Regions from separate parts of the Exiguobacterium sp. B2(2022) genome, predicted to be linked through region 2. Evidence: riboswitches for the same ligand, from Rfam matches in the RefSeq annotation. Region 2 holds a riboswitch; each other region holds the start of a gene.
The links. Region 2 has a riboswitch for S-adenosylmethionine ahead of ON063_RS02900 (MetQ/NlpA family ABC transporter substrate-binding protein). Riboswitches for the same ligand answer to the same signal wherever they lie in the genome.
Positions count from the first base shown of each region.

Region 1: linked by a shared signal. The riboswitch ahead of msrA (peptide-methionine (S)-S-oxide reductase MsrA) and the one ahead of ON063_RS02900 (MetQ/NlpA family ABC transporter substrate-binding protein) in region 2 are both predicted to bind S-adenosylmethionine.
Region 3: linked by a shared signal. The riboswitch ahead of metK (methionine adenosyltransferase) and the one ahead of ON063_RS02900 (MetQ/NlpA family ABC transporter substrate-binding protein) in region 2 are both predicted to bind S-adenosylmethionine.

Region 1 is NZ_JAPEHX010000016.1:34,011-44,495, reverse strand. Features, by position in the region: partial or broken gene ON063_RS04855 (sodium:calcium antiporter) at 1-421, shown strand, start outside; gene ON063_RS04850 (bifunctional glycosyltransferase family 2/GtrA family protein) at 513-1,574, shown strand; gene ON063_RS04845 (3'-5' exonuclease) at 1,598-2,164, opposite strand; gene ON063_RS04840 (four-helix bundle copper-binding protein) at 2,226-2,558, opposite strand; gene ON063_RS04835 (GRP family sugar transporter) at 2,818-3,681, shown strand; gene ON063_RS04830 (SRPBCC family protein) at 3,888-4,310, shown strand; gene ON063_RS04825 (DM13 domain-containing protein) at 5,274-5,795, opposite strand; gene msrA (peptide-methionine (S)-S-oxide reductase MsrA) at 5,896-6,420, opposite strand; SAM riboswitch class I at 6,489-6,588, opposite strand; gene ON063_RS04815 (hypothetical protein) at 6,633-6,794, opposite strand; gene ON063_RS04810 (amidase family protein) at 6,908-8,314, shown strand; gene rlmN (23S rRNA (adenine(2503)-C(2))-methyltransferase RlmN) at 8,380-9,441, shown strand; gene ON063_RS04800 (class I SAM-dependent methyltransferase) at 9,624-10,079, opposite strand; gene ON063_RS04795 (SMP-30/gluconolactonase/LRE family protein) at 10,228-10,485, shown strand, end outside.
Region 2 is NZ_JAPEHX010000009.1:7,200-17,684, reverse strand. Features, by position in the region: gene ON063_RS02945 (MalY/PatB family protein) at 1-518, opposite strand, end outside; gene ON063_RS02940 (M48 family metallopeptidase) at 634-1,287, shown strand; gene ON063_RS02935 (methyl-accepting chemotaxis protein) at 1,309-2,214, opposite strand; gene ON063_RS02930 (hypothetical protein) at 2,372-3,670, opposite strand; gene ON063_RS02925 (hypothetical protein) at 3,667-4,959, opposite strand; gene ON063_RS02920 (DUF302 domain-containing protein) at 5,059-5,442, opposite strand; gene ON063_RS02915 (Spx/MgsR family RNA polymerase-binding regulatory protein) at 5,604-5,999, shown strand; gene ON063_RS02910 (methionine ABC transporter permease) at 6,030-6,692, opposite strand; gene ON063_RS02905 (methionine ABC transporter ATP-binding protein) at 6,664-7,698, opposite strand; gene ON063_RS02900 (MetQ/NlpA family ABC transporter substrate-binding protein) at 7,710-8,531, opposite strand; SAM riboswitch class I at 8,605-8,708, opposite strand; gene ON063_RS02895 (iron-containing alcohol dehydrogenase) at 8,750-9,766, opposite strand; gene ON063_RS02890 (aminotransferase class I/II-fold pyridoxal phosphate-dependent enzyme) at 9,763-10,485, opposite strand, start outside.
Region 3 is NZ_JAPEHX010000025.1:1,648-12,132, forward strand. Features, by position in the region: gene ON063_RS06660 (GNAT family N-acetyltransferase) at 1-427, opposite strand, end outside; gene ON063_RS06665 (hypothetical protein) at 592-1,113, shown strand; gene metK (methionine adenosyltransferase) at 1,136-2,344, opposite strand; SAM riboswitch class I at 2,477-2,596, opposite strand; gene pckA (phosphoenolpyruvate carboxykinase (ATP)) at 2,902-4,473, shown strand; gene ON063_RS06680 (alpha/beta hydrolase family protein) at 4,497-5,261, opposite strand; gene ytkD (RNA deprotection pyrophosphohydrolase) at 5,242-5,715, opposite strand; gene ON063_RS06690 (glucose-6-phosphate isomerase) at 5,808-7,160, opposite strand; gene ON063_RS06695 (iron-containing alcohol dehydrogenase) at 7,267-8,430, opposite strand; gene ON063_RS06700 (Gfo/Idh/MocA family protein) at 8,505-9,497, opposite strand; gene yugI (S1 domain-containing post-transcriptional regulator GSP13) at 9,599-9,991, opposite strand; gene ON063_RS06710 (lysine N(6)-hydroxylase/L-ornithine N(5)-oxygenase family protein) at 10,189-10,485, opposite strand, start outside.

The DNA.
Region 1 (10,485 bases), on a different contig from region 2:
CATGGCAGCCGGAACGGCACTCTCCATCACAGGAGATCAAATCGCCGTCGTCACGGGACTCGGTTCTAGTTTCGTCGGGAGCTTTTTGATTGCCGCATCGACATCATTACCTGAGGCAGTCGCCGTGTTTATGGCGCTCAAACTTCGAAACGTCAACTTGGCATTCGGTTCGATTCTCGGAAGTAACATCTTCAACATGCTCATTATCGCCATGTCGGACGTCTTCTATCGAAACGGTTCGATCTTGGCAGACGTATCGACGTCACACCTTGTTTCGGCGGTCGGGATTACGATTCTATCGATTCTCGTGATGTATAGCGTCCTGCGTCAAAACGTCACATCGAAGGTACGTTACGTCATTCCTTCGCTGCTCGTCGTTGTCGTGTACTTTGTTTCGTCATACTTGATCTTTATCGGGTGAGTTCATGCATCAGTCTCAGGACTGGTGCATTTTTTAATTGAGAATGCGAATCCGTTGCTTCGGGTATAAGGGAATTGAAGGAGGGGTGGCGATGCAAGTGCAAGAAGTAGAAAAACGTCAAGCGTATACAATTTTGATTCCGGCCTACAACCCTGACGATGCACTCGTCACACTCGTGGAAAGGCTGAGGGCGAGTGGGTTTTCGACCATCGTTGTGGTCAATGACGGTAGTGATGAGTCGACGGTAGGCATATTTGAAAAGGTGGCATCATTTGTTGACCAAGTGCTAACGCACGAACAGAATCAAGGAAAAGGGGCAGCTCTGAAGACTGGACTACAGCATATTGCAGAGACCTATCCCGACAAGTTAGGTGTCATCACAGTTGACGCCGATGGACAACATTTACCTGAGGACGTCGTCAATGTGTATGAGGAGGGGGTGAGTAAGCCGCATCATCTGATCATGGGTTGCCGTGACTTCAGTGGGGATAAGATTCCGCTCCGAAGTCGATTCGGCAATCAGGCGACACGACTCGTCATGTTGATCGGGAGTGGATTGAAGTTAAAAGATACTCAGACAGGACTTCGTGCCATCCCGATGCGATACGCACGACAACTGATTGACATTCCGGGGAATCGATATGAGTTCGAGATGAATATGCTGACGTTCACAAAGCGGTTACAGGTTCCGATTCAACAGACGACCATCCAGACGGTATATGAAAACGAAAACGTATCATCCCATTTTAGACCGATTTTAGATTCGATTTTAATCTATCGTATGTTTTTGATGTATTCGGCATCGTCCGTCGCTTCATTTCTTGTCGACGTTGGGATGTATGCAGGTTTTATCTTTTTATTATCGCCGTACTTCGATACGGCTCACGTCGTCATCGCGACGGTCGTCGCTCGAATTATCTCCTCTCTATTCAATTATTTCGTCAATCGGAAAGTCGTCTTTCATTCAAAAGCGCGACGATCACTTTCCAAATATTTTTCGCTCGTCGTTCTCCAGATGGTAACCTCGGCATTGTTGGTCTATCTTCTTTTTCTTTTATTTAGACAAGGAGAAGTCATCCTAAAAATTATCGTCGACAGCTTTCTCTTTTTTGTCAGTTACTATGTCCAAAAACGATGGATTTTCAAAAAATAACCGGTCATGGGCTCATGACCGGTTTAATATGCGAGTGTTCCTGTTTTGACGGACGTATAGCGATGTAGCTCTCTCGAGCTTGTAATGCCGGTTTTCTGCATCATATCACGCATGAGTAGAGCGCATACGCGAGCGTCTTCTGCTGCATCATGATGAATAAAAGGCACGTTCAGGTATTCTGCCATCGTGTTCAACTTGTGGTTCGGGAGTCCAGGATACAGTTTACGTGACAATTTGACAGTGCACCCGTACTCAATTGTAGGGAAATCGAATAGATCATATTTCAAAATTGCCTTTCTTAAGGCACCCATATCAAATGAGGCGTTATGTGCGATGACGAGGTCGACTTCTCGTAAAATCGGGTAAAGAGAGGCAAGTACTTCCGGTAACGCAGGGGCATCCCATACGTCACTCGGACGAATGCCATGAACCCGTATGTTCCCCATATCAAAGTCTTCCTCTGGATTGACGAGTCGTTGATCAGTTTCAATCACTTCTCCATTTTGCAGGATGCTCCACCCGACAGAGCAGATGCTAAGGCTATCTCGATTAGCGGTCTCCACATCGAGAGCGAGAATGGTATGATTCATAATTTACCTTCTTTCTTTTGCAATAAAAAAAGTCTAACAGAAAGTTAGACGAATGTCGTGCTTAAGCGGCGACGAGGGTACGGCAAGCTTCGGCACAGCGCTCGCACGCTTTTGCACAAGCCTGACAGTGGTCATGCAAGTGACGGCCACATTCGACGGCACATGTATCACATACCTGAGCACACAAGGCAACGATTGGTTTAGAGAAGGCCGAATCTGTTTCTAAAGCATTTAAAGCCAACGTACAAATGTCTGAGCATTCTCGTGTCAGTCGAATGCATTCGGTAAACATGTGTAAATCCTCTTCTTGTAAACTTTTTGAGAAGCAATGGTTGCATGCGCGCATACATTCAATTACGCTCGCCAATGTTTCTTCTACAGATGTTCGTTCCATCAAAATTCCCCCTTATATAAAAAAGTCTATCTTTCATTACCCGTTCATATAAAGGTTGAATCGCACCATACCAATAAAAAAGTAACACGACCTCTACGCTGCCAGCGTAGCGCTCTCCCAGCTGAGCTAATGCCCCGTTCGAAATCATTATATCATCGTAGTATTCGACATGGCAATTCCCTTTTGCAATTTAGGTTTATAAAATTGGAGACGTGGGAATTTCATGTTAGACGTTATATTAAGAAAGCAGGTGTGCTTTATGGAAATGATTCTTTTGGCACTCTTACCGGCACTCATGTGGGGAAGTATTCCACTCATCGTGTCGAAAGTGGGAGGAAAACCGATTCAGCAGTTAATCGGAACGACCATCGGGGCGATGATCATGGCGGCCGTGATTGCCCTCGTATTCCGACCGGAGTTCACGACACTCGCCATCGTGACCGGATTTATCTCAGGGGCGTTCTGGGCGCTCGGTCAATATTTGCAGTTCCAATCGTTCCAAATCCTAAGCGTCTCCAAAGCGATGCCAATTAGTACAGGAATGCAGCTTGTCGGAACGTCACTCTTTGGGGTCATCGTTCTCGGGGACTGGCAGACGACGACAGAGCTGTGGTTAGGGTTCTCAGCGCTCGTCTTGATTATCATCGGGGCGACGATGACATCGTATCAACAGAAAAAAGACAAAGATAGCGCCGGTGCGTTGAAGAAGGGATTACTCGTCTTATTCGTTTCAAGTATCGGTTACGTCACATATGCGGTCTTAACGAACTATTTTGAAGTAGATGGTATCACGGCAATTCTTCCACAATCCGTCGGAATGTTCATCGCGGCTCTTCTTTTCAGTCTCCGTGAGAAGGACGTGAAGAAAATCGATCCACGTACGTTTAAGAATATTTTAGCCGGGATTGCCTGGGGGATCGGGAACTTCGGTCTCTTCGTCTCGAGCGGAGAAGTTGGGATTGCGACTTCGTTCGCTTTATCTCAATTGAACGTCGTCGTGGCGACACTCGGTGGGATCTATCTCTTGAAAGAAGAGAAGACGACAAAAGAGCGCGTCTATGTCTTTATGGGAATTGGTCTGATTGTCGTTGCCGGATTTATGCTTGGGATTGCCAAGAGCTAAATTTCGATTATGAAATGATAAGAACCCTGAATGAGCACTCATGCTAGCGTGCCATTCAGGGTTTTTTTGATTAGCGATATTAAGGGAGAGCAGGAGATGATGTGACAGATAGGGAAGTAATGCCTACTCATGTAATCTACATGGTACAGGGTACGTACCACATTCATGATTGCTCGGAAAATTGCAGAGTAAAGGGGAAACGAATTATGGAATCAAACGTAGTGACGATATCAACGGTCGTCGATGCACCAATCGACACTGTCTGGAAACTGTGGACAGACCCAGATCATATTAAACAGTGGAATCATGCGTCTGACGATTGGCATACGACCGAAGCGGAAAACGACTTACGGATTGGCGGCAAATTTCGAAGTCGGATGGAAGCAAAAGATCAAAGCATGGGCTTTGATTTTGAAGGAGTGTATGAAGAAGTTAAAGTAAATGAGCTCATTCAGTATCGTCTTGACGATGAACGGAGAGTTAGAATTTCATTTGCTTCAGAAGGGAATCAGACGAAAGTGATTGAGGTATTTGATACAGAATCGATGAATCCGATTGAATTGCAACGACAAGGCTGGCAGGCAATTCTCGATAATTTCACCCGATATGCGAATGGATCTAATAAGTAGGTCGAATAATTTAAACTAAATATCGGCAGGGTCCATGTTGAAGTTGATATGGATTCTACCGATTGTCATTATAAACATCCAAAATTACTCATTACATAGAGGGTGAAAACTCTAAGTTTAAAGAGGGTGTATGACAGTTTGAAGTTTCTGTAGGATATCAATTATTAGAGAAAATTTTAATAGATAGTTTAAGATCGATTCTTCATTTTTACATATAAAAGGATGAATTCATTTATCACAAAAAAGATAAAAGCACTAAACACTCCCGTTACAGTTGCAAAATTAATGGTTCCTTCTGTAAATACTGACAAATCGAATATAAGGCCGTAAGGGAAAACGAAAAAGGCACCAAACATCAAGTGCATCAAAAATGAAGTTATTTTTTTGATTTTGAATGTCATACGTTGACTTAGAAACTCCGAAAAAATAGAGGTCATTATTCCATAAGTGAAAATAATAGGTGAGGCATAAAACACATACATAAAAACATTCTGAAAATAAGTAAAATCTTCAAACACAGGCATGAAGACTGGAAGAGAAAAACTCAGAACAATTGAAGATAAACAGGCTACCATCAATTTTGGAACAATCATTTTCTTCTCCATACGAAAGAAATGGCAAACGCAGTAAAGCCTCCGATTACAACAATATAGAATAGCGAGTAGAAAACAAACTCGCCGATATCTTCAAGACTCTTAAACGTGTTCTCTACAATCATTGGTTCAGATAAAATCCCAATCGTCACGATCGGCAGAAAAAGAATCCAAAACCGTTTCCAAAAATATGAGCTGTATGATGTCGATTGATGTGAAGTCAAATAAAAACCCTCCTTATAAAAAGTTCCATACTTTACCATATTGTAACACGTGAATTGCATGAATAAATAGATAGAACTGATAGAAATAATTTTTCTAATACAAAAAAACAGCGAGGACGTCAAACGTCCAGGCTGTTTGATATCAGTTATTCATTCGATGCGCTTAATTCACCCGTCCCGAACGTCGCGCTGAACGCACGGCACCAGATGACGACTGTGTTGTACTCTTCTAGATTCACATCCGCAGGGACTAAATAATTTTGATTCCCGATGTTTCCTTTTAACGATCCTAGACTGACGCCTTCGGTTGTCTCTTGTCCTGGCTTCGTCAAATAGACGAATAAGTCAGGTCCGTTCGTTGTTTCGAACTCTTCAAATCGTAGATACGTCCCGTCTTCTGCCTCGACGGAGCGTATCGTGCCCGTCGTCTCATAATTTTTCTCCCCGTCCATGAACACACCCGCTACTTCGGTTTGACTCGGTTGTGCTTCCGGTGTCTCAGTTGTCTCTTCCTCTGTTTCTTCTTCTGAAGCAGGCGTCTCAACAGCTGTCGGTGGTAGTCCTTCATCGACGGTCTCTGTCAAGAAAAGCGGTGAGATGAGCCACCAGGCGACGGCGATCACGGCTACGCCGATCACACCGATGATGAGTTTCGTACTTGTTTTCATGTATGAGTCCTCCTTTTCGGATGTATGAACCATTAATACCCTTTTCCCGATTATTGGGCTTATAAAAGACGCGAATGTTAAAATTCGCGTCTGATAATCGTTATACGGTTTCGGTCCAGTTCTCTTCGATGAACGTGTCTCGTCCTGAGATGGCTCGGTCTTCTTTATAATGTTTCGGATTCTTTTTATGGTAATCCTGGTGATACTCTTCCGCTTCGAAGAATGTCGTCGCCGGAGTGATTTTTGTGACAATCGGTGCCGTGAAGCGACCACTTGCTGCTAATACGTCTCGACTCGCTTCAGCCGCGATTCGTTGTTCCTCCGTGTGATAGAAGATGGCTGGGGCATACTGAGGCCCACGGTCTTGGAATTGACCACCTTCATCGGTCGGGTCGGTCTGAATCCAATATAGCTCGAGGAGACGCTCATATGAAAACAGAGATGGGTCATATGTGATTTGAACGACTTCTAAATGACCAGTCGTTCCCGTTTTGACTTCTTCATACGTCGGATTGTCGATCTGTCCGCCCATATAGCCGGATACGATTCCTTCAATCCCTGGTAGTTCTTCAAAAGGTGTTACCATGCACCAAAAACAGCCACCTGCAAATGTTGCTTTTTCCATCTTGTCGTTCCCTCCAAATCGTATTTCAACAAAAAAAGCGCTCACGTCGGATGACATGAGCGCTCTCGTCATATCGTCCAAGGTTTCCCTTGCTGGTCGTAGCACCTTGCCTGTGGCAGGTTGCTGTGAAGTCATGGAGCCAGATCTCTCGTTCACTCTTGATATCGATATGTAGTTGGTGAGAGCATCATACCACCCTCAAAATACTTTCGTCAATGATTCGGTTTTCGTTTTAACTGAAAAATCGTCAAGACGATGATGAATCCGATCAACCCGATGGAAATGAACGGACCATAAGGCACATTCTCGCCGTATAACTGCAAGAAAAATAGACCGAACACAGCCAGCAACACAAACACATAGGAGCGTGTCATAGGAACCTCCTGTTTTTTCTTAAGTGTAACAAGAACACATCGACTTGGCGATACGAAAAGGAAATCAGGCATAGAGCACGAATAGAGTGGGAGAGATAAAGGAGGAATGTAGGATGGAACAAATCCAATTACATGAACTGACGATTGAACGTGCACATCGTGGGTATAAAGAAGGACAATTCACGGCACGAGACATAACTGCGTATTATCTTAGAAGGATTGCTGCATATAATGAGCGACTTCATGCCGTCATCCAGGTGAATCCGGACGCCCTGTTCGAGGCAGAGGCGGCAGACCGGGCCTATAAAAAAGGAGTACGCAAACCGCTCCTCGGCATCCCCGTCTTAATTAAGGACAATATCGAGACATCCGGTCTGATGCGTACGACAGCGGGTGCCGCCGCCATGCGACATCATTTTGCGGGTCGAGATGCCGAACTCGTGAAACGATTACGGGATGACGGGGCCATTATTCTTGGGAAAGCGAACCTGTCCGAGTGGGCGAACTTTTTGACTGAAGATATGCCGAACGGTTGGAGTGCTGTTGGCGGACAAACGAAGAACCCTTATGGCGACCAATTAGATGTCGGGGGATCGAGTTCTGGATCGGCTTCGGCGGTTGCGGCAAACTTGACACTCCTTGCCGTTGGATCTGAGACGAGCGGCTCGATTGTACACCCGAGTGTGCATAATAGTATCGTCGGAATCAAGCCGACCGTCGGCTTGATCAGTCGTTCAGGAATCATTCCGATCTCACGTTCTCAGGATACGGCTGGACCGATGGCGCGTACCCTTCGTGATGCGGTCGTTGCCTTGCAGACCATGTGTGGTGAAGATTCGGCTGATCCTGCGACATGGGAAACTCCAGTCGGACCGCCTTATGTGACGTGTCTCGATGTCCGTCAAGCGGTCGGGATGCGTGTCGGATTTATCAAGCCAACTATTTCAGACGAAGAAATCGGTTTGTATGAACAGGCACTTCGATTGTTGCGTCAAGCCGAAGTTGAACTCGTCGAAATCACGTTACCGAAACACGATGCATTAGAACAGGCAGATATTTTGTTTGATGAATTCAAGCTTGGGATTGAGGCGTATCTTGCGAACACAACTGTGCCATTTAAGACGCTTTCAGACTTGATCGAATGGAACGCGGACCATCCCGAATCGATTCCGCACGGGCAGACCATCTTTGAACAGTCAGATGCACGTTCAGGGCGTCTCGTCGAAGCTAGTTATCTCGACCGTCGGATTGATGATGTTCATTTCGCAAAAGTGGACGGAATGGATGAGCTATTAAAAGGGCAAAAACTGGACGCGATTGTCCTGCCACATGACATGAACTATGACATGGCTGCGAAAGCAGGACACCCGACAATCACGGTCCCTTATAAACGAAAAGAGAGCGGGACCCCGTTCGGTCTATCGTTCACGGGAACGAGCTTCGCGGAACGAGATTTGATTCGTGTCGCTTATGCGTTCGAACAGTTCATCACACGACCGACGCCTCCAGATTATTCGTAAGTTGCACCCGTCTCTGACGTCCGCTACAATGGTACGTATGCGGATTAGAGAAAGGACAGGTTAGAATGAAATCATCTATATACGGGTTGACGTTCGATCAGCTCACAAACGAGTGCACGGAAGCAGGATATGGTGCCTTCCACGCACGCCAAGTCTGGGACTCGCTCTACATCGATCGAGTCAAATCGATGGACGCGCTGAACGTCCGTGACGAAGTACGCGATTACTTAACTGAGAAATATGTCATCTCGACACAAGAACTGTTCGTCAAACAAGAAGCGGGAGATGGAACGGTCAAATTCTTACTTAAATTGCATGACGGTCACTATATCGAGACTGTGCTCATGCGTCATAAATATGGTCGCTCGGTCTGTGTGACGACACAGGTCGGTTGTAACATCGGCTGCAGCTTCTGTGCGAGCGGCTTGTTGAAAAAGACACGTGATTTGACGGCTGGTGAGGTCGTTGAGCAGATCATGACTGTCCAACATTTCCTCGATGGAGAAGGAGAAGGGGACCGTGTCAGTCATATCGTCGTTATGGGAATCGGTGAACCGTTCGATAACTTCGATAACTTGGTCGACTTCTTGCGCGTCGTCAAAGATGAGCGTGGTCTTGCAATCGCCCCACGTAAAATCAACGTGTCGACGAGTGGTCTTGCGGACAAGATTTATAAGTTTGCGGACCTCGACTTACGCATCAATTTGGCGCTATCTCTGCATGCGCCAAACGATGAATTACGTACACGCATCATGAAAATCAACCGGGCGTTCCCGCTTGATAAACTCATGCCATCGATTCGCTATTACGTCGAGAAGACGAATAAGCGAATCACATTCGAGTATATCCTGCTCTCGAAAGTGAACGATTTACCAGAACATGCGGAAGAACTCGCGGACTTGATTGAAGACATCAAGGACAAGTCTTACATCAACTTGATTCCATACAATCCGGTCAACGAGCATATTCAATATGAGCGAAGCACACCGGAAGATATCATGGCGTTTTATGATATCTTGAAAAAGCGTGGCGTCAATACGGGTGTCCGTCTCGAACACGGGACAGACATCGATGCAGCTTGCGGTCAGCTCCGCAGTAAGCATATGAACGTCGAAGGCGCGAAGTAATCAAATGGCCTCTCCGAATTTTCGGGGAGGCCATTCGCTTATCGTTTTTGTCCGACATATTGAATCACAGCTGATTCACCGTGATGCAGTCTTCCTTCTTCTCGCCATACGACATTCTCATTTAAAACGAGAGGAATGAAATTGTCTTCGAGTTGGTGAAACATCTTTTCAGTGTATAGAAGTTAGAGGTCTTTTGGTCCACCTGTCCTGTAGGCGAGTTGATGTGTAGAGTACACCTCGGTCAGGAATACGCCACCAGGTCGCAGTGTTTTTTGAATACCGGCGAGCACCTTTTCTCTGACATGTGGAGGAAAGTGGCCGAAGATGCAGATAACTAGGTCATACGTTTCTTGCGACCAGACCGCTTCATTCAAGTCAATCTGCTTCGTCTGAAGGGAGACGTTTCGTGAAGTCGCCAAGCGCTTCGCTTTTTCGAGTCCCACTTTCGAAGCGTCCCACATCTCGACGTCGAAGCCGAGCGTGGCGAGCCAGACTGCGTTTCGACCTTCCCCCTCAGCGATGGCCAATACACGTTTTCCTTCAATCTGATGAGAGGTGATCCATTTTTGTAAAAACTCGTTCGGATCTGTCCCATACACATAATCCTCCGAGCTAAATCGTTCATCCCATTTAGACAAGACATTCACTTCCTCTCTACTTTTCTTTCACTATAGCAAATCGAACGGACAACGGTGAAAATCCATCACGATTTTCTGAATTCATGCATAGTCGAGATGGGAGAAGGGAATAGATTTCTGAACTAATGGATAGAGTGGAGGCTAAGTAATGGAGAAAGTAGATGCGTCGTTATGGATTCGGGTACGAAATACGCTTGGTGAAGGTCCTTGTTGGGATGCTGAGTTAAAGCGTTTTTATTGGGTAGATATCGAAGGTCATACGTTATGGTGGTATGACGAGCGAGAAGACGAGATTTCTTCATTCGAGGTCGGAAAACAGGTCGGTTTTGTCATACCAAAAGTGACGGACGGTGTCGTCCTTGGATTGAAAGATGGAATCTATGAATGGGATGAAATCAATCGAGAT
Region 2 (10,485 bases):
GGATTATGCGGAGAACAGAGCAAGAAGAGCTTCGCTTGTTTCATCGCTTCCTCCAAGGCGACAAAGTCCATCTCGTAGCGTCCATCGTTCTCTTTCAACGGCGCATCGAACACCTGTCGTTTCGAACCAACGACGAGTTCATGGAACGGTGGGTAGACGGGTGACTGAATGACAACACCATCCCCGACTTCCGTCAATGCCTCAACGATATGTGTCAATGCGGGGACGACCCCACTTGAGAATAAGACATGCTTCGGATCAATCTCCATATCGTGACGTCGCCCGTACCAAGACCGAACCGCTTCCTGCGCTTCAGGCGCGAACAAGGTATAGCCGAATTCTCCTTGAGCGGCCTTCTTGGCGAGCGCCTCCGAAATAGACGGTGCTGTACGGATATCGATGTCGGCCACCCATAGCGGCAACACCTCTTCTGACAGATGGAACCAACGCTCCAACCCATCCCACTTCACTGAGTTCGTACCAGTACGTTCAAGTTGTTGTTGTAAAATTGATTTCATGTTCATCCCTCCTCCTCTTACTGTATCAAAGTTGATTCGACTGCGTGCCAAAAAAGCATGGCAGTTTCTTGCCGACTTGGTTATACTCAATCGAGATATAGAGAGGAGGTAATGGATGAACGTCAACATCGTCAGACATAAACGAAGAAAAAAAGCCGCATTTTATGTCACACCAAATGGCATCGAGCTACGTATCCCAGCACGTTTGTCAAAACGAGTCGTCGATCGCATTTTAGAAGAGCACGACTCATGGATTCGTCATACATGGCACAACCTTCCGAAACAGACGTCTGTTCTTGATGAGGGGCTCGTCTTTCATGGAAAAAGCTATCCGACCAAAAAAGATGAGGGCACGACACTCAGACATGACGGTTCCTCATTTTTCGTACCAGGGACATGGGACGAAAACACTCTGTCTAAACATTATGAGGCATGGCTACGCGAACGCGCACTTGAATATGTGACCGAGCGGGCACCGACTTACGAAAGAATCTTAGGCGTGAAAGCGAAAAAGATTCGGATCGGTCACCAAAAGACACGTTGGGGGTCATGTAGTTCAAATGGGACCATCTCCATCAACGTCCGCCTCATGCTCGCACCAAAAGAAATGATGGACTACGTCATCGCTCACGAATGGGTGCATCTCGTCCACTTCGACCATTCTGCCTCATTTTGGAACACGTTACGTACCGTATATCCAAAAACAGATCAAGCGAAAGCTTGGTTGAAGCAGAACGGTCATACATTACAGCTCAAAAAAACCGACTGACCCATCACAGGGTCAATCGGTTCACAGGTTAGAAGTGAACGTGTCGGCCGTATCATGTAACTCGGCTGCTGCCTGCTCGAACGCATGGAATCGATCCATGGTCTGTTCCATCGTCTTTGCACTCAACTGAATTTCTTGATTGGATGCGGTGACACCTTCTACAATTTTTCGTAGTTCAAAGTTCATCCCTTCCGTATTTGAATTGACGTCGACGACCGCACGTTCAACCATACGGGAGAGATTCCGCACTTCCGTCGCCACGACATTAAATCCAAGTCCATGTTCACCGGCGCGAGCGGCTTCGATGGCGGCATTCAGGGACAATAGATTTGTTTGTGCGGCAATCTCTTTGATGGACAGTGCGATTTTCGCGATATCATCTGCTTGACGACGCAAGTTCTGAAGGGCATGGAGGTTGTCCGCTGCATCTTTAGCAAGCCGTTCAATCGTCTCATTCAATACTTTCGTATCTTGCATACCCGTCTTCGCCCGTTCATCGAGCACATCGGTCATCGATTTGAAGCGATACGCATAATTCTCAATCACCTGTTGCCGCTCCGTGATATCCGATGCGATTTTGACGACACCGATGACATCATCTCCTTCAAAGATTGGCATGTACGTCGCCTCGAGCCAGATCGTCTCTCCTTTTGCATTCTCACGCTCCACTTTATCCGAGAAACTGAATCCGCTCCAAAGTTTCTCCCAAAATGCCGAATACTCTGGACTATTGACAAAGGAGGAAGGACAGAACAAATGGTGTTGCATGCCAACCATCTCTTCGCGTCTATATTTCATTGCTTTTGCGAATGTATCGTTCACATCGACGACCCGGCGTTGACGATCAAATCGAATCATCGCCATGTTCGTCTCGATGGACCGGAAAACGTCTTCTGAATGGATTACTTTTTGGTTCAATGTACTCATGAAAGATAGCAACCTTTCTTCTTCGTAGGATATTCGTACTAAATCGTGAACCTCAGTGTAACGTATTGAGAAGCAATCCATTGCATCCTTTTTGTATAGAAGGTCAATATCTTGATTTTGAAGTATTTACCAATTGAAAAGGCGCCAATAGGCACCTTTACTCTTTCAAATCGGGAAAATAGCTGAAGAACGTCTCTGCACCCTTACTCGACAATTTGAACGTCTGCTCTCGCTTTGGATCGGTTAAGTATACATCCACCTTTTTGGAGCGTCTCTGAAAGCTTAATTGAAACTCCTGACCGACCCACCCGTCGATGATCGTGAGGAGCGAATACGCTTCCGCGTCCCCCGCACGCTTGACCGGCTCTGCCTCATCGATGGCGTCCATCAACTCAGTCATGTCAATCCCTGCAGCCCGCAACACGTTCGGGTAATCAATCGTTGCCTTTCCGTTCAAAGGAGTCTTGTGGACGAACACGAACGGACCATTTGGTACGGCGGGATTCGATTCTATGTCCGCTTCAATCGATTCATCCGTCGCAAAATCGCGATCCGTGTACGTGAGACGGACGTCTTCCGTCACACGCTTGCCATCATCAATAAAAGAGAACGTGTAGAGCGGTGTCTCGACACCTGGTTCGAGTGATTCTGCTTGCAGTACCCGCTCGACTTTGAGCCCTTCAAATTGCTTTGGTTGCTGCTCTGGTTGCGAATAATCATCTTTTGTTATAAGGACAATCGGGTCATAAGAAAGTAACCCACCTTCCGACTTAGCGAAAATGTAAGCTTCTTTGGATTGTTCGTCGTAGCCGAGTGCGATTGTCATGCTTCCCATTTGCGCGTGATACGGTTCAATGATTGAGAGCGGAAAGATCCCTTCGTCCTCTCCGATGGTTAAATGGATACTTCCATTCAAAGAAGGGGTCACTTGAATCATCGTTTCGTCAATGAGATTGACGGGATTCTCGAAAACATCGGAATAATCGCTTTCCTTCAAACTCTCTTCTTGTTCCCCAGTCCCATTTGCAATCGTCGGGTGACTTGGGATGGTGACACCTTCAGAAGCCTGTACAAACGAAGGGAACTTCTCAACAAGTCCGACTCTCATCTTTGGAGAAAAGCCGTCCTGACAAATGACATAATTCTGTTCGCCTTTTACATACGTCACTAGCTTATAGGCATGTGCATCGTAGTCGGAAATCATGGCTTTTCGGTTCAAGACATACGAATGATAGACCGTGACGTCCTCATGGATTTGGGGAACCGGGTCATCGGTGCATGCAAGGAGTAAATCGCTCGCCCACGTCTCCGGACCAGTAGTAAAGCTGTTCGAGTTCATGTCTCGTACATCCCATTGTGAGGGCATATGGTCCAGTTTGACGACCTTTACCTCTTCACCACCACAACCCGATAAAATTCCAACTGTACATAACGTGAATAATAGTCGTTTCATCATGATTTTTCGTACTCCGGGAAAATATCCAAGAACACTTCCGCCCCTTTACTAGATAATTTAAATGTCTGCTCGCGAAGCGGGTCTGTCAGATAGATGTCGATTTTTTTTGACCGCTGTTTATAACTGACTTCAAACGCTTGACCTTTCCATCCATCCATCAACGTCAAGTATCGATAGTCTGCAGGCTCACCCTTTCGGCTGACCGGTTCTGCCTCCTTCAATACTTTCATGACTTGCTCAGATTCTTCCGTCGAGATTTCGATGAAATCAGGATAAGTGAGTGAATTCCCGTCAAACGGTTTACGGTGCGCAATGACTCTTGAACCGTCTTCTTGGTCCGGCATCCACTCTTCAAGCATCGAATCGGGTTCTTCGCCTTCTTTCAGCAACGTACCTTCAATAAAGCGAACCGTCATCGTTTCAGTCACGGGTTCGCCATCCCTCATGTAATGGAACGTATATAAGGGAACTGCTTCGCCTTCCGTTAGCTCTCCAGGTTCGACGATGGTGTCGACGCTTAGCCCCTCAAAGACTCGTTGTTCCACTGACGCAGGGTCTTCGAGTTCTTCAAACTGTAATTGCTGAAAAACAAAGCGTTCATTGAATGAAAAAAGAACATACGGTTGTGATGTTTTTCGATCGATTCCGATGGCAATCTGTTGATGCGGCATATCGATTCCGGTCGGTTGAAAACTAGTGAGCGAATGTCTCGTCGCTTTACCATCGAGTTCTAGTTCAAGCTCTCCGAATAGAGCCGGTTCAATTTCAAGTAACGTATCGGGGAACGGAATGATGTCGATTTCATCAATGTTTAGTTCGTCTGTTTTCATTAGATTGTCTTTTGAGGATGATGGTGTTTGATGAAGGCTAGGTAATCGCGGAACGCTGATTCCTTCAGATGTATTTACGAAGTCCGGGAACTTATCGATCGTCTCCGCCATCAATTGATTCGTATAATCTTCGCGACAGACGACATATCGTTCGTCACCTTCTAAATAGGTAACTACTTTCATCGAGTACGGATCCATGGATGACACGACCCCGTTTCGTCCTGCGAACACTGTCTGATATACAGTGACATCTCCATTTAGCTCCGTCGTTCGTTCACCCTCACATGCCTCGAGCACTTCTCTCGTTTCGTGTACTTGAACAAATTCTCCTTCTTTCGTGTAACTCTCGAGATTCCATTGATTTTCTATGTAATCTAGTTGAATGACTTCTATGTCAGATGCACCACATGCGCTTAACATGGAAGCGCCAAGCAACATCGCCATACCACGTTTGAACATATAATCCCTCCACTCATGCTTCTATCCAATTTTACCATTATCTAACTATCTTATACGAAAAAAAATCCGCTCATGTTTCATGAACGGATGGTACATCGATTATTTACTTTGGTCGATCGCACGTTGCAATCTAGATTCGACGTCCGCTGCGACGGCTTGTAAGGATTCGTCATCTATGAGGCGAATCAACGTTGTCGGTTTCGGCATGCCGATTTGGGTGTGATTGTCCTTTTCGAAAACGGCAATTTTACACGGGAGGAAGTAGCCTCCCTCTAGATGGTGCGACAGCACTTCTTTTGCTGCCTTTGGGTTGCACACTTCTAAAATGCGATACTCCCCTTCAATGGCCTGACCTTTTTTCTCTAACGTGTCGCTCAAATCAAAGTCCCATAATACACCGAATGCCTCATCTTTCAGCGCTTCTCCAAGACGGTCGATGACGTCCTCAACGGTACGGTCAGACTGTACAGTATAATCAAACATCTTCATTCCTCCTTATGTGGTCACTCTTGAAATCTGTACCCGAACGACGTCTTCTTCAATCAAAAAGAAACTGTATGTGATTTGAAACATAATCACGAAACGTAACGTATAAAAAGAGATAATAGTTAGAACCAAACTGATGTAAAGGAGAAGTGGTTGTCGTGACGGTCACGGTATTCACGCATACGAGCTGCAGTTCTTCCAGAAAAACGATTGATTGGTTGCGGGAACAAAAGATTCCCTTCATCGAAAAGAAATTGACAGACCAAGGCTTATCCTTTGGTGAATTTAAAGAAATGCTAAGTCTGACCGAGAATGGGACGACCGACTTGCTGTCGGTACAGAAGAGCGTCTATAAGCAAGCGGCTGAGAAACTCGACGAGATGTCGATCCGCGAACTGTACAGTTTTGTCGCATCAAACCCTCAAATCCTGAAAAGTCCGATTGTCTTCGACCATCATCGCATCCAGGTCGGTTTCAGTGAGAAAGAGATTCGGACGTTCATTCCTCGGCATGACCGCATCGCTGAACTAAAACGTTTGCTCCACAACGCATAAATCGTGTCGCCAAGGCGACACGATTCTTTTTTAGGCTCGTTTTAATCTAGCTGCCAATCGGTTTCCGAATGACTGAATCGATTGAACGAGTAGGATAAGGACAAAAATCGTCACATACATGACTTCCGGTTCGAAACGAAGGTGTCCGTATTGATACGCGATATCTCCAAGCCCACCGGCTCCAACGAGACCTGCCATGGCTGTCGCACCAATCAACCCGATTGTCGCAATCGTCAATCCGAGAACGATGGAAGAACGTGCCTCACGGATGAGGACGTACCAGATAATCTTTCTCGTTGAGATGCCCATCGCCTCATACGCCTCGATGACCCCGCGGTCGACTTCAAGAAGAGCAGACTCCATGAGCCGCGCGATGTATGGGGCGGTGAAGACGATGAGTGGTAGAAGTACGCCTTGGACCCCGATCGTCGTACCCATGATGAAGCGTGTGAACGGCAAGATGAAAAACAAGAGAATGATGAACGGAATCGAACGGATGACGTTGATGACGCTCGATAATCCACCGTACACGAACCGGTTTGCGAGACGCCCGTTCGGTCTCGTCAGTACGAGCAACGTCCCGAGCGGAAGTCCAATCAAGGTCGAGATGAGGAGCGCGATACTCGTCATCGTCAACGTTTGAATCGTTCCCGTCCAAATGAGGTCACCCCAGTCTGTCCAGAACTGTTGCATGGTTCGACACCTCCCTTACGTGTACGCCGCTCGTCTTCAAATAACGGACAGCAAGTTCTGTTTGATCGTGATCCCCGTCAAGGTGAACGAGCAGATTTCCGACAAGACCCGCTTTCAATTTCTTGATCCCGCCTCCGATGATGTTCGGTAAGATCCCGAATCGTTTCGTCAACTGCGCGAGCACCGCTTGCTCCGTTTGACTACCGATGAATGATAAATGAACGAGCGTGCCTCGCGTCTGTAATTCCGACACCACTTCTTCCGGAACATCGAGATTCGTCTTCAAGAACCGCTGCGTCGTTTCGTGTCTCGGGTTTGAGAAGACATCCAACACGTTGCCTTGTTCAATAATTTTCCCATGATCGATGACGGCGACTCGGTCACAGATTCGTTCAATCACTTCCATCTCATGCGTGATCAAGAAGATGGTCAATCCGAGTTCTCGGTTGATCTCGAGCAACAACTCTAAGATCGACTCGGTCGTCTCAGGGTCGAGCGCACTCGTCGACTCGTCGCTGAGGAGGATGTCCGGTTCATGGGCGAGCGCTCGCGCAATGGCGACACGCTGTTTTTGACCGCCTGACAATTGTTCCGGATAATGGTTCCGATGTTCGGATAAACCGACGATGTCGAGATAGCGGTCGACCCGTTCACGGATGACTTGCTTCCCGAGCCCTTCGAGGCGGAGCGGGATGGCGACATTCTCTTCGACGGTCGCGGTCTTTAATAGGTTGTAATGTTGAAAGATCATGCCGATTCGCTGACGTAAATTCGACAGACCTTTTTTCTTTAGCAGCGTGATGTCTTGTCCCTCAATCTCAACGACACCTGTCGTCGGGCGTTCTAATAGATTGATCATCCGGATAAGGGTACTCTTTCCGGCACCGCTTCGGCCGATGATGCCGAAGATCTCCCCTTTTTCGATTGTAAGGGAGACGTCGTCGAGCGCTGTGATTTTATCTCCATTGACGTGAAATTGCTTGGTGATTTGTTTCAGTTCAATCATCGAATCCCTCCTCAGAATGCTGGTACGACAGATCCATTGAATTCCTCTTCGATGAAAGCACGTACTTCATCCGAATGGTAGTAAGACTTCAACGTCTCAACGACCTCATCTTCTTTGTTGGCCGAGCGGACGACCACATAGTTCGGATACGGGTTGTCGACCGTGTCCTCATGGAACAGGGCATCCTCGTTGATGGAGAGACCTGCACCCATCGCGAAGTTCGTATTGATGGCTGCAAGTGCTACTTCCGGTAGCTGTGTGGGAAGCTGTGACGCTTCGAGTTCGATGAATTCGAGATTGAGCGGGTTTTCCGCGATATCTCGTTTCGTCGCTTTATCCGTCAGACCTTCTTTTAGTGTGATCAGACCTGCTGTTTCATATAGTCGCAAGGCACGAAGTTCGTTTGCCGGATCGTTCGGGACGGCCACTTTATCCCCTTCCTTTAAATCCTTGATATCTGTCAACTTCTCAGAATAAAGACCCATCGGGAATGCGACCGTTTTGAATACGTCGTCAATTTTATACCCTTTGTCTGACTTTTGTAGTTCGAGGAACGATAACGTCTGGTAACTGTTTACATCAAGGCTTCCTTCGTCGAGTGCCGTGTTCGGTGTGTTGTAATCATTGAATACTTTGATATCGATCTCAAGACCGTCCTCTTTCGCGAGTTCTTGTACTTTCTCCGCAATTTGCTCGTGTGGGCCACCGGTCACGCCGATCGTCAGTTCTTCCGTGCTGAGCGTCTCGCTCGCCTCGGATTGTCCACACGCAGAAAGTGCGATTGCTGCAAGGAATGATGTACCTGCCAAAAGTGTTTTTTGTTTGATGTTCATGAATAGTTCCTCCTCCAAATGAAAAGCCCGCTACTCACGAAGAGCGGCGGGCACGACAAGTGAAAGTCGGACACGCTCATCTCCCAGACGTCACGTCTGTTGGAATTAGCACCATGATCATACTGATCTGGTTGCCGGGTTTCATCGGGCCAGTCCCTCCACCACTCTTGATAAGCAATCGGTTTTATTATTTTGTTATTATATTACTGATAAAAGCATTATTTGTAAACCACTTCTTGAAGATTGATGAGAATTTCTTTTAACCGCTCTGAATCTTCAAGATTCCGAATCCCTTGAATCGTGATTTCTTCAACAATCGAAGTGACCAATTCATCGACTTGATCAGGATGAATCCCAAGTTGTGTTAGCGAAGTCGGCGCATCGATGGATTGAAGCCAGTCCTCGAGCAGGAAGGTGTCATCGGATCTAATCAACCGTTTTTGAACAATCAATCCGAACCCGACCTTATCCCCATGTAACCAATGATGAGTCGAATCAAAGCGACTAAGTGCATTATGAACGGCGTGCGCGACGGCAACACGTGTGCCGGCATCCCCGAACCCACCAACCGCACCACCGATTGCGAGGACATGGTCGACGATATATCGGACGTCCGTTCCATAACGACGAAAGTCCTGTTCATGAATCGACAAGTCCATCAATTTACCGCACTGCGCAGCAAGTGATAACCCGGACTGAATCCCTGCATCCTTTGAAGTCGTCCCGCTAATATAACGAGCCTCGAACCACTTTGCGACCGTGTCGATGACGCCAGCCTTGAAATAGTCATAAGGCGAATCACGTAACAGTCGTTCATCTGCGATGACGCGCTCGATGACGACCGGAAACGTGTCATAGCGAATGTAAGACCCTTCCTCACTGTAGATGACGCTCAGTGGTGTGAAGGCTGCACAGTTTGATACGAGTGTCGGGACAACAATGAGCGGGACTGACTGAGCGAATGCAATCCGCTTCGCCGTATCAATCAATTTACCTCCGCCGACGGCAATCCATACGTCTGGTCGATAGGCATTCAAACGATTTACTTCTTCGTCTGAACATTCACCGTAAAATCGTACACTCGGAATTTCTGCTAGACGAGGGAACACGCGAACCGCTTCACCGTATCCGTTCAATCCTCTCAAAACGAGTGCCTCCCGATTCCCAATCAACGTATGAAGGTCCTCGAGCGCATTATGCGAATGGTCATATTCGAGCACGGCCTGACGAATCACAAATGTACCTCCTCATAGGCTGCAAACAGTCTCTCAATCCGTTCTACCGCTTCATCAATCTTCTGTTCAGACGATACGAGACCGAAACGGATGTGGTGCTCTCCCTCTGTTCCGAAGAAGTAGCCTGGTGTGACGGCGACTCCCGCCTCGTGGAGTAACTTTGTCGAGAACGATTTTGCATCCCCCTCAGGTACTTTCGCCCATACAAAGAACGAACCCTTTGGTGCCTCAATCTCCCACCCCGCCCGGCGTAACCCATTAATCAATCGGTTTCGTCTTGTTTCGTAAAGTGAGGCTAGGTCGTCACGTAAGTCACGCGGGGATTCTAATGCCACGATCGCTGCCTCTTGAATGGCCGAGAAGACAGAGACGTGGACGTGATCTTGATATGTGTTGATGGCTTCGATGATATCGGCATTTCCGACCGCGAACGCGACACGCCACCCTGACATATTGAACGCCTTCGACATCGTGTATACTTCAATTCCAATATCTTTCGCACCATCTGCCTGCAGGAAGCTCGGTGGAACATAACCGTCGAACCCAATGCTTCCATAAGCGAAATCGTGGACGACCATCACATCATGCTTTTTCGCAAACGCGACGGTCTCTTCAAAGAATGCTGGTGTTGCGACAGCCCCAGTCGGATTGCTCGGGTAGTTCAAATACATGAGTTTCGCATGGCACGGATCGAGTGTTGAATAGTTCGGAAGAAAGCC
Region 3 (10,485 bases), on a different contig from region 2:
CGTATACCTCTTCTTGGACCCGATTCACTTCTTTAAACGATTGATGCAAAAGGAACGCAATCGCTTGGTCATTTGAATTTTCAACGTACACTTCCATCGGTTGTGTTTTTTTCGATTGGAGATAGTTTAAAAAGGCTGCCCCATACCCGTTCCGGTGATAATCAGGGTGAAGATAAAGACGAAGCATCTCCCACATGTCACCGCGATCGATGGCATGACAGAATCCGATGACATCTTCTTCGAACTCGCCGACGATAAAGTATTGCTCTCGTGCTTCTTCACTCGAACTGATCGCTCGAACAATCTCTTCTTGTCGATAAGCGCGCTCCATCGCTTTCAAACGATTCAAATCATCCTCTGAAATCGTCGCAAGTGCAATCGTTCGAATTAATGCTGCATCTTCTGGAACTGCTTCCCTCATGTTCATGACAGCTTCCCCCTTTTGGCCAATCTATTTGTATCATTCCCTATCGTCACGTTTTTATCCTGCCATTCGTTTCTTTTTCATGACGATTCATAAGAAAACGTTATGTCCGCAATCGACTAGGGTATAACACTAGCAATGCCAATCACATGAAGGAGTGGAACAACATGGAACCAAAATTAGAGCATGACCCGAAAGTCGAACAAACAGAGAATCCGAACCGTCAATTTGATCAATTGGATGCTGGGGGACCAAAGATCAGCGTTGTGACCGGGATGTTACTCGGTGCCCTCGTCGGGGGTCTCCTCGCCTTACTTAGCTCCTCGAATCGAGAGCAGACGAAACAATCGCTTACGAATGCAAAATCTTCGGTCGGAGGCATCGTGAATGAGGTCAAACAAGATCCAGCCGGTAAGGCATCTCAAGTCATTGAACAAGTGAAGACCGCTTCTGGCAAGATTCAGGAAGTGACTACAGACGTTCAAAACGTATATGAAAAAGTCGTCGGAGAAGTCGATACGGTCAAAGAAGATGTCAATAAAATCGTCGAGACGGCCCAAGAAGCCAAATCAGATTTACAAGACATTGGTGAAAAAGTCGTCGAAGCGAAGGATACGGCGCTTGGACAAGAAACCACTTCGACTGAATCGACGTCGAATGACAATAAGCAGACACCACCAACGACTTGAACCTAAAAAAACGTTTTGTTGATTACGCGAAACGCTTCGCGCCTTCTTCAAGAACTGCTGCTTTATCTGTTTGCTCCCATGGGAGTTCGATATCTGTACGACCGAAGTGACCGTAAGCTGCTGTTTGCTTGTAGATTGGACGGCGAAGGTCAAGCATCTTGATGATGCCTGCTGGACGGAGGTCGAAGTTCTCACGAACGAGTTCAACGAGCTCTGTTTCGCTCAATTTACCAGTGCCGAACGTGTCGACAGCGATTGATACTGGATGTGCTACCCCAATCGCGTAAGCGAGTTGAACTTCTGCTTTATCCGCAAGTCCTGCTGCAACGATGTTTTTCGCTACATAACGAGCTGCGTATGCTGCTGAACGGTCAACTTTTGTAGGATCTTTACCAGAGAATGCGCCACCGCCGTGACGAGCGTATCCACCGTACGTGTCGACGATGATTTTACGTCCTGTAAGACCTGCATCTCCTTGTGGTCCACCGATTACGAAGCGACCAGTCGGGTTGATGAAGTATTTTGTTTCAGCATCGATGAGTTCAGCCGGGATGACTGCTTCGATGACATACTTTTTCAAGTCTTCTTGAATTTGCTCGAGCGTGATCTCTTCTGCGTGTTGTGTCGAGATGACGATTGTATCGATGCGAACAGGATTGTTGTTCTCATCGTACTCAACCGTTACTTGCGTCTTTCCATCGGGACGAAGGTAAGCAAGCGTACCGTTCTTACGAACTTCTGCAAGACGACGTGACAATTTGTGCGCCAATGAGATTGGAAGCGGCATGAGTTCTGGAGTCTCGTTTGTCGCATATCCGAACATGAGACCTTGGTCACCTGCACCGATTGCATCAAGTTCCTCTTCAGTCATCTGACCTTCACGTGCTTCAAGAGCTTGGTCGACACCTTGCGCAATGTCTACTGATTGCTCGTCAATCGACGTCAAGACGGCACATGTTTCCGCATCGAAACCATATTTCGCACGTGTGTATCCGATTTCACGGACTGTTTCACGGACAACTTTCGGGATATCCACGTAAGTTGACGTTGTGATTTCACCAGCTACGAGTACAAGACCTGTTGTGACAGACGTTTCTGCCGCAACACGGGCATTCGGGTCTTCCGCTAAAATGGCATCCAAAATCGAGTCAGAAATCTGATCACAAATTTTATCTGGATGTCCTTCAGTAACCGACTCTGAAGTAAAAAGTCGACGGTTCAATTTTGACATTCAAAAAACCTCCTATAATAAGGGTGATATGTGGACGGTACTCGTTCCCCTTACGCGTTGCTTTGGGACGGTAATGAAAAAAACCTCCCCCGATGACATACATGGGGAAAGGTTGAATCGTTCTTCCTTACCCTCTTATCGTTCGAAGCTAATGGCTTCGCTTCAGGATAGCACCTTTTCCGCATAAGACTTCATGTCGGACGGTTGCTGGGCTTCGTAGGGCCTTGTTCCCTCCACCGCTCAGAATAAGAGTATCCGTTACGAAAACCATCATATAAATGACGCTCGATTATGTCAAGGGAATCAGACGAATTCGTAAAATTTTTCACCGACTTGCAAAACATTTCTGTTTGTGAATCGACAAACATTTTTTTATTTCGTTTCTGTTTTTTAACACCTTGTGATAAGAGAATGTGATAAACTGTTTTTGTAAGAAAGGATACGCTTGTGTTTAATTAGTGTGTCACATATAATTAAAAATGTCATACTGATTAATCGTAATCGCGGAAGTATGCGGATTTCATCCACATCTATTTAGGGGAAAGGTGGGATTCAGGATGGCGACAACGCTCCTGAAAATCGAAGAATTAATTAATGGTGCCGACATGAAACGGAACTTGACGGTTCCAGAACTGGTGGAAGAAGCCATCCAAAATGGTGAAGGTGTACTGACAAAAGACGGGGCTTTATCTGTCAGCACGGGTGCTTTTACCGGACGGTCACCGAAAGACAAATTCGTCGTACAAGATGAAGTCAGCAACAACCTTGTCGATTGGGGAAAAGTGAACCAACCGATCGCGGAAGAGAAGTTTTCAGCACTTCTTGACAAAGTACTCAACCATTTAGAAAAGAAAGACAAACTTTATTACCTCGAAGCGTCTGCTGGTGCCGATGAGCACTATACGTTACCGGTCCGTGCCATTACAGAATATGCATGGCATAGTCTATTCGCAAAACAACTGTTTTTACGCGAATGGCCAACGAAAGGTGCGTTCGACCCGTTCACTGTAATTTATGCACCGAGTTATAAAGCCGACCCTGCAGTGGATGGCACGAACTCAGAGACGTTCATTCTCGTTTCATTCGCCAAGCGCACCATTCTGATCGGGGGAACAGAGTACGGTGGCGAAATTAAAAAATCAATCTTCTCCGTCATGAACTTCTTGTTACCTGAACAAAACGTCTTATCGATGCACTGTTCGGCAAACGTTAACGATGCAAATGAAACGGCACTCTTCTTCGGATTGTCGGGAACTGGGAAGACGACACTTTCAGCTGATCCACAGCGCCACTTAATCGGAGACGATGAGCATGGATGGTCACCGGATGGGGTCTTCAACATTGAAGGCGGTTGCTACGCGAAGACGATCAACTTGTCGCGTGAGAACGAACCGCAAATCTATGATGCGATCCGCTTCGGTTCATTGATTGAAAACGTCGTATTGAATGAAGATCGTACGCCGGACTACAAGAACATCTCCTTGACTGAAAATACGCGTGCAGCATATCCGATCGAATTCATCGACAACGCGATGCTCCCATCACGTGCCGGTCATCCAAATACGATCGTCTTCTTGACGGCCGATGCGTATGGTGTCTTGCCACCGATCAGCAAACTGACGAAAGAACAGGCGATGTATCACTTCTTGTCTGGTTACACGTCTAAGCTTGCTGGTACAGAGCGTGGTGTCACAGAACCACAAGCGACGTTCTCGACTTGCTTTGGTTCACCGTTCCTTCCGCTCGCTCCAGAGCGTTATGCGGATATGCTCGGTAAATTGATTGAAGAGCACGATGTAGATGTCTACCTCGTCAACACGGGCTGGACAGGTGGAGCATACGGCGAAGGTTCACGTATGAAACTCGCCTATACGCGTGCGATGGTCAATGCCGCCGTCAACGGCCAGCTCCGTGATGTCGAAACGATGAAACATGACATTTTCAATGTCGAGATTCCTGTAGCCATCGATGGTGTACCGAGCGACGTGCTCAATCCGCGAGATACGTGGAGCGACCCAGCTCGTTACGACGTCGAAGCAAAAGCACTCGCCATGAAATTTAAAGAAAACTTCACTCGCTTCACGAAAGCAAGTGAGTCCGTCATCGCAGCCGGACCACTCGTCATCTAACACAAAAGCACTGACTCGATTTTTTATCGAGTCAGTGCTTTTTCCTGTCGCAACATCCAATCCATCGCTTGTTCGGTCGTCTCCCATTTATCCCAAAACGGGAGCTGGTGACCGAACGGGAGCACCCAAAACTCTGCCTGTTCTCCTAATTTCTCGGCGACGGCTGTCGCATGACGTAAGCGAACTTGTTCATCGTCCGTACCGTGGATGAGCAGTGTCGGGGCGACCCATTCCTTGTAAAGCGGAGAACGATCGACATACGCAGATTCTGCAGACTCGGGGTCCCCACCCGTCATCCGACGTAACATCTTCCGCATCGAACGCTGTTCTTCATACGTCCACTCGAGGTTGGTCACGCCAGCCCATGAAGTAACCGTCGTGACCGGTCGTTCGGAAGCGAGCGAGAGGGCCATCATGCCCCCTCTTGAAAAGCCGAGGACGTGAACCGGTCGTCCACTCATGTGGACACGGTCGAATAGCGAGAGCACGTCCTCTAAGTCTTCTCCTCCAAAGTCTTCTTTTCCCGTCCCGCCGTGATTGCCACGATAGACCGGGGCGACGACATGAAAGCCCCGCGATGCAAACTGCATGAGACGTGGTAAACGAACATCCCCGATTCGCGCCGTTCCTCCTCGTAAGTACATCAACACTTGGCCATTTGATCGTTTCGGCTCAATCGAATACGCCACGACCTCTTCCCCATCTGTCGTCGTGTACCATCCTCGTGTCACTCGGTAACCCGCATAAGGTGGTAACACATCGATTCGGTCAAACCAGTTTTTGATCATAGAGAACCCTCATCGTTTCTGGTAGGACACGGTCTTTCATCATGAAGCTGTAGCGTGGATTGCGCAATAAGTTATCCGGCAAGGCATCGATCAGGACAGCCCCATCTGTCTCGTCAATGGCAGGATGATCCTCGAATCGCTCAATCTCCGCATAATAAATGTTTTTGATGACCGTATCACCTCTACCTAACACACGGTACTGTCCCAAATAGCGCAACGTTTTGACGACTCCACCGGTCTCTTCGTACACTTCCCGGATAGCGGCATCGTCCTCGTGTTCTCCTGGCTCGACTTTCCCTCCTGGAAACTCGAGTCCGCGCTGTTTATGCTTCGTCAATACCCACTTGTCTTCATATCGGGCGACGACCCAGACGTGGAGCGGCGTGTCTGAGAACGGATAATGGGTGAAGCTTAACTCGACTTGATTATGATAGTAATCCTTGAATGTCTTCATAGTCCATCCCTTTCTTTCCCCTGTCTACTCTCACTTTACCTTGTCTTCACCCAGTTTCAAACAAAAAAATATCGCGGTACCGATTCGTTTTCTTATTGATTCAAACGTTTTTCGAGCTCTGCTTTTTGTTCTTCATACCCTGGTTTACCGAGTAACGCGAACATGTTCGCTTTGTAAGCTTCGACGCCTGGCTGGTTGAACGGGTTCACCCCGAGGATGTATCCGCTCATCGCACATGCTTTTTCGAAGAAGTAGAACAAGTAGCCGAGGTGATAAGGTGTCATCTCTGGCAATTCGACGACCAAGTTCGGTACATCACCGTCAGTGTGTGCGAGAAGTGTTCCTTCTGTCGCTTTGTCGTTCACGAACTGAATCGTTTCGCCTGCGAGGAAGTTCAAACCATCTAAATCTTGAGCGTCTTCTGGAACGTTCATCGAGTGACGGACTTCTTTCACACGAATAACCGTCTCGAACAAGTCACGACGACCTTCTTGGATGTATTGCCCCATCGAGTGGAGATCCGTCGAGAAGTCAACAGCCGCTGGGAAGATCCCTTTGTTGTCTTTTCCTTCTGACTCACCGTAAAGTTGTTTCCACCATTCTGACACGTAGTGAAGAGCTGGCTCATAGTTGACGAGCATCTCAATCGATTTGCCTTTCGCGTAAAGGGCGTTACGTACGACTGCATACTGATACGCTTCGTTTTCAGCCAATTCTGGTGAGCTGTAAGCGTTTTGCGCGTCACGTGCCCCTTCCATCAATGCATCGATATCAATTCCAGCAGCGGCAATCGGAAGAAGTCCGACTGGCGTGAGGACAGAGAAACGTCCACCGACATCATCTGGAATCACGAACGTCTCGTATCCTTCTGCATCCGCAAGTGTCTTGAGTGCACCACGGGCACGGTCTGTCGTTGCATAGATCCGCTCACGCGCTCCATCTTGACCGTATTTATCTTCCATGAACTGCTTGAGGACACGGAATGCAATCGCAGGTTCTGTCGTCGTTCCTGATTTTGAGATGACGTTGATTGAGACATCTTTGCCTTCAAGTACTTGAAGCAACTCTCTCATATACGTTGAAGAGATATTGTGGCCCGCATAGAATACTTGTGGTGCCTTGCGCTCTTCTTTTGACAATACGTTGAAGAACGAATGTTGAAGCATTTCGATCGCTGCACGGGCACCGAGGTAAGATCCTCCGATTCCGACGACGACGAGAACGTCTGAATTCTCGCGAATTCGTTCCGCCGCAGCTTTGATTCGTGCGAACTCATCTTGATCGTATTCGGTCGGAAGATCGACCCACCCAAGAAAATCACTTCCGGCACCGCTCCGCTCGTGAATCACCGAGTGAAGGGTTTTTACCGTTTCTTGCATTTGGTCGATTTCGTGCTTCCCTACGAATGAGAGCGCGTTTGAATAATCGAAACGTACAGTTGACATGTCATTTCCTCCTTTAAATCGCTCGTAAAAGAGCCATACATGACCCATCATAAACGGAAACGCTAGATTCGTTCAATCATTATTGCAAAATAGGCAATAAATTGCCTTATTTGCTGAGTTCGAGGATGTGCGCGACATCTTCGCGTTCGAGTGTACGGAAACGACCGAATGCGCCACGTTTCATCGCAGAATCGAGAATCGCATCGAATGTCGACTCATCGATATCGTAGTCACGGAGTGAGTTTGGAGCACCGAGTTGGTCGAAGAATGCACGAATCGCTTCGATTGTACGTTTTCCAGTCTCCAAGTCGTTTTCACCTGGCTCTACATCGAATACCTCCGTACCGAGTCGCGCGAAACGGGCAGCATTGTCTTCATCCAATACATGCTCCATCCAACGTGGGAAGAGGATCGCGAGACCACCAGCGTGCGGGATATCGTGGACAGCCGATACGGCGTGCTCGATGTTGTGCGATGCCCAGTCCCCAGCAGCACCCATTTGAAGGACGCCGTTTAACGCCATCGTACCTGAGAACAAGATGATGGCACGTAAATCGACGTTTTCCAAATCGTTCACGAGTTTCGGTGCCGATTCAACGACTGCTTTCAAGACACCTTCTGTCATGCGTTCCTGTACCGGCGCATGGTTCGGGTGGAAGTATTGTTCGAAACAGTGGCTCATCATGTCGACAATACCGTAAATCGTCTGGTCTTTTGGAACCGAGACTGTATAACGTGGGTCAAGGATTGAGAATGTTGGGAAGACGAGTGGATGACCCCAACCGAACTTCTCTTGTGTTTCCCAGTTTGTGATAACCGATCCTGAGTTCATTTCTGATCCTGTTGCCGCGAGTGTGAGGACCGTCCCAAATGGTACCGCCTCTGTCGGGATATGTTCACGGAGCACGATGTCCCATGCATCCCCTTCATAAGGAATCGCTGCTGAAATCAGTTTCGTACAGTCGATGACGGAACCTCCACCGACTGCGAGCAACGCATCGATGTTTTCTTCACGTGCAAATTTGACCGCACGACGTACCGTCTCGATGCGCGGGTTCGGTTCGACACCAGAGAAGTCTACGTATGAGATGCCTGCCTTTTCAAGCTCAGCCACGACTTCATCGTACGTTCCGTTCTTTTTGATGCTTCCGCCACCATAGACGAGCATCACTTTCTTCGCGTCGAGCGCGCCAAGTTCTTTCGATAATGTTTCGACCTGATGTGTACCGAAGATCAGTTTCGTCGGGTTTTTGTATTCAAAGTTGTGCATGATTCATCCTCCTCGTAGAAATATGTAACACCTACACTATATACCCTGTTTTCAAAGAATGAAAAGTATCGTGCTTATGCGTAAATGCGATCGATGATACGATGGAGGATGACCGCTTCCTCTGCTTGCCGATAGTTCGGTTCTTTTCGGCACGCTTCGAGAAACAGCTGAATTTGACGTTCATACGGATCATATTCAGTCAAATAGGCAGGTCGTTCGTCAAATAGTGCCCCATGTTTTTCAGTATGGAGCGTGAGCGGGAATAGACTTGCCCCGGCGTTCGTTCCACGGCACTCGACACGCATCGTATCTTCTGCTTCGACATTGGCCATGTAACTGACGTCGAGCAATAAAGAAGCACCCGTATCGAAGGTGATCATCGCTCTCGCCGTGTCTTCGACAGACAGCGATTCATGATCCCATTTGCCCATCAAGCCTACACCCGGACGGTTCCCTAAATATTGCCCGACGTGACCGACAACCTCTTTCGGTTCCGGATAATCCATCAAGTGGAGCGCGAGATCTAACATATGGACGCCGATATCGAGTAGTGCCCCTCCACCCTGAAGCTCTTTGTTCGTAAACACGCCCCATCCAGGAATGCCGCGTCGGCGAAGGGCAAGTGCCGTTGCCGCATAGATGTCCCCCATCTCTCCTGCGTCAATCATCCGTTTTAGGAGAACCGTGTCGGCACGATGCCGATAATGAAATCCATAATGGAGCGTCTTTCCCGCTCGTTTCGCTGCTTCTAACATCTCCACCGCTTCATTTTCCGATATGCCTGGAGGCTTCTCACAAAGCACATGGCATCCCGCTTCTAATGCAAGAAGAACTTGCTCTTTATGTAAGGCGTTCGGCGTACAGATGCTGACCGCATCGAGCTGTTCGTGCGTGAGCATCTCGTCGACCGTTTCATAGACCTTCGGAATGTTAAACTGTCGTGCGACACGTTCACCGTTCGCCCGTGTCCGATTCATGACCGCTACCACATCCACCCCTGCTTTTACATAATTCGGAATGTGAGCACTCGTCGCAATCCCGCCTGTTCCAATGATGCCAATCTTCATCTAATCTCCCCCTATTCGAATTACAGTTTCGTCATAAGCCCCATCGATTCCTGTAAAACACAAAAAAGGTGACCCGTTTAGAACGGGTCACCTTGGAACACTTACTTCTTGAAGTTTGTGTTTTTGATCCAGTCTTCAAGTTTGTCTTTAAGGACTGTGAATCCTGGAGCTTCTTCTTGCTTGAAGTTTGAAGATGCTTCGTTGCGGCGTGGCGCACGACGAGCTGGCTTCGCAGACTTCTCGCGTTTTGGAGCTTCTTGAGTCGCTTTCATTGAAAGCTTGATCTTTTTAGAAGCTTCGTCCACTTCAAGGATTTTCACTTCAACTTCTTGACCAACTTGAACGTAATCGTTTACGTCTTTTACGTAGTCGTGTGAGATTTCTGAAATGTGTACAAGACCTTGAGTCTCGTCATCGAGTGCTACGAAAGCACCGAAAGGTTGAATTCCTGTTACTTTACCTGTTAATACTTGATCTTTTTCGTATTTTGCCATTACAAACAACTCCTATGCTAAATTCATCAACTTACTATAACATACTTTTTTCGATAAAGTGTACAAATTAGTAAAAAAGATTATTTTTGACGTGTTGATATGTTTTAAAGTCGAAGCGCGGGGTAAATACAAATCAAGCAAGACTTCAAGTATTCCCCCCTGATTCCGCTAGGCGACTCGCCTAGCCCTTTTTTTGTTCAAAAGGTCGTAAACGGCTTTTGATGGCGAATCGGATAGACCGTTTCTCCAGCCATTTCGTTCAACATCACCGCATTTCGATAGACGGCCATCCCTAGATTCGTCGCAGCGGGTCCGTGGGAATGCTCCAAATTCGTGTGCGTAAACAGTTTCCCTTTCAATGATTCGCTCATGACCACTTCGTACGTATCATGAACAGCCCACTCACTCTCTGCTTCCCAGACAATCGGGAGCTTCTCGACCCACGCCGGAATGACTGGACGATATCCCGTTGCTACGACAACAAGGTCATACTC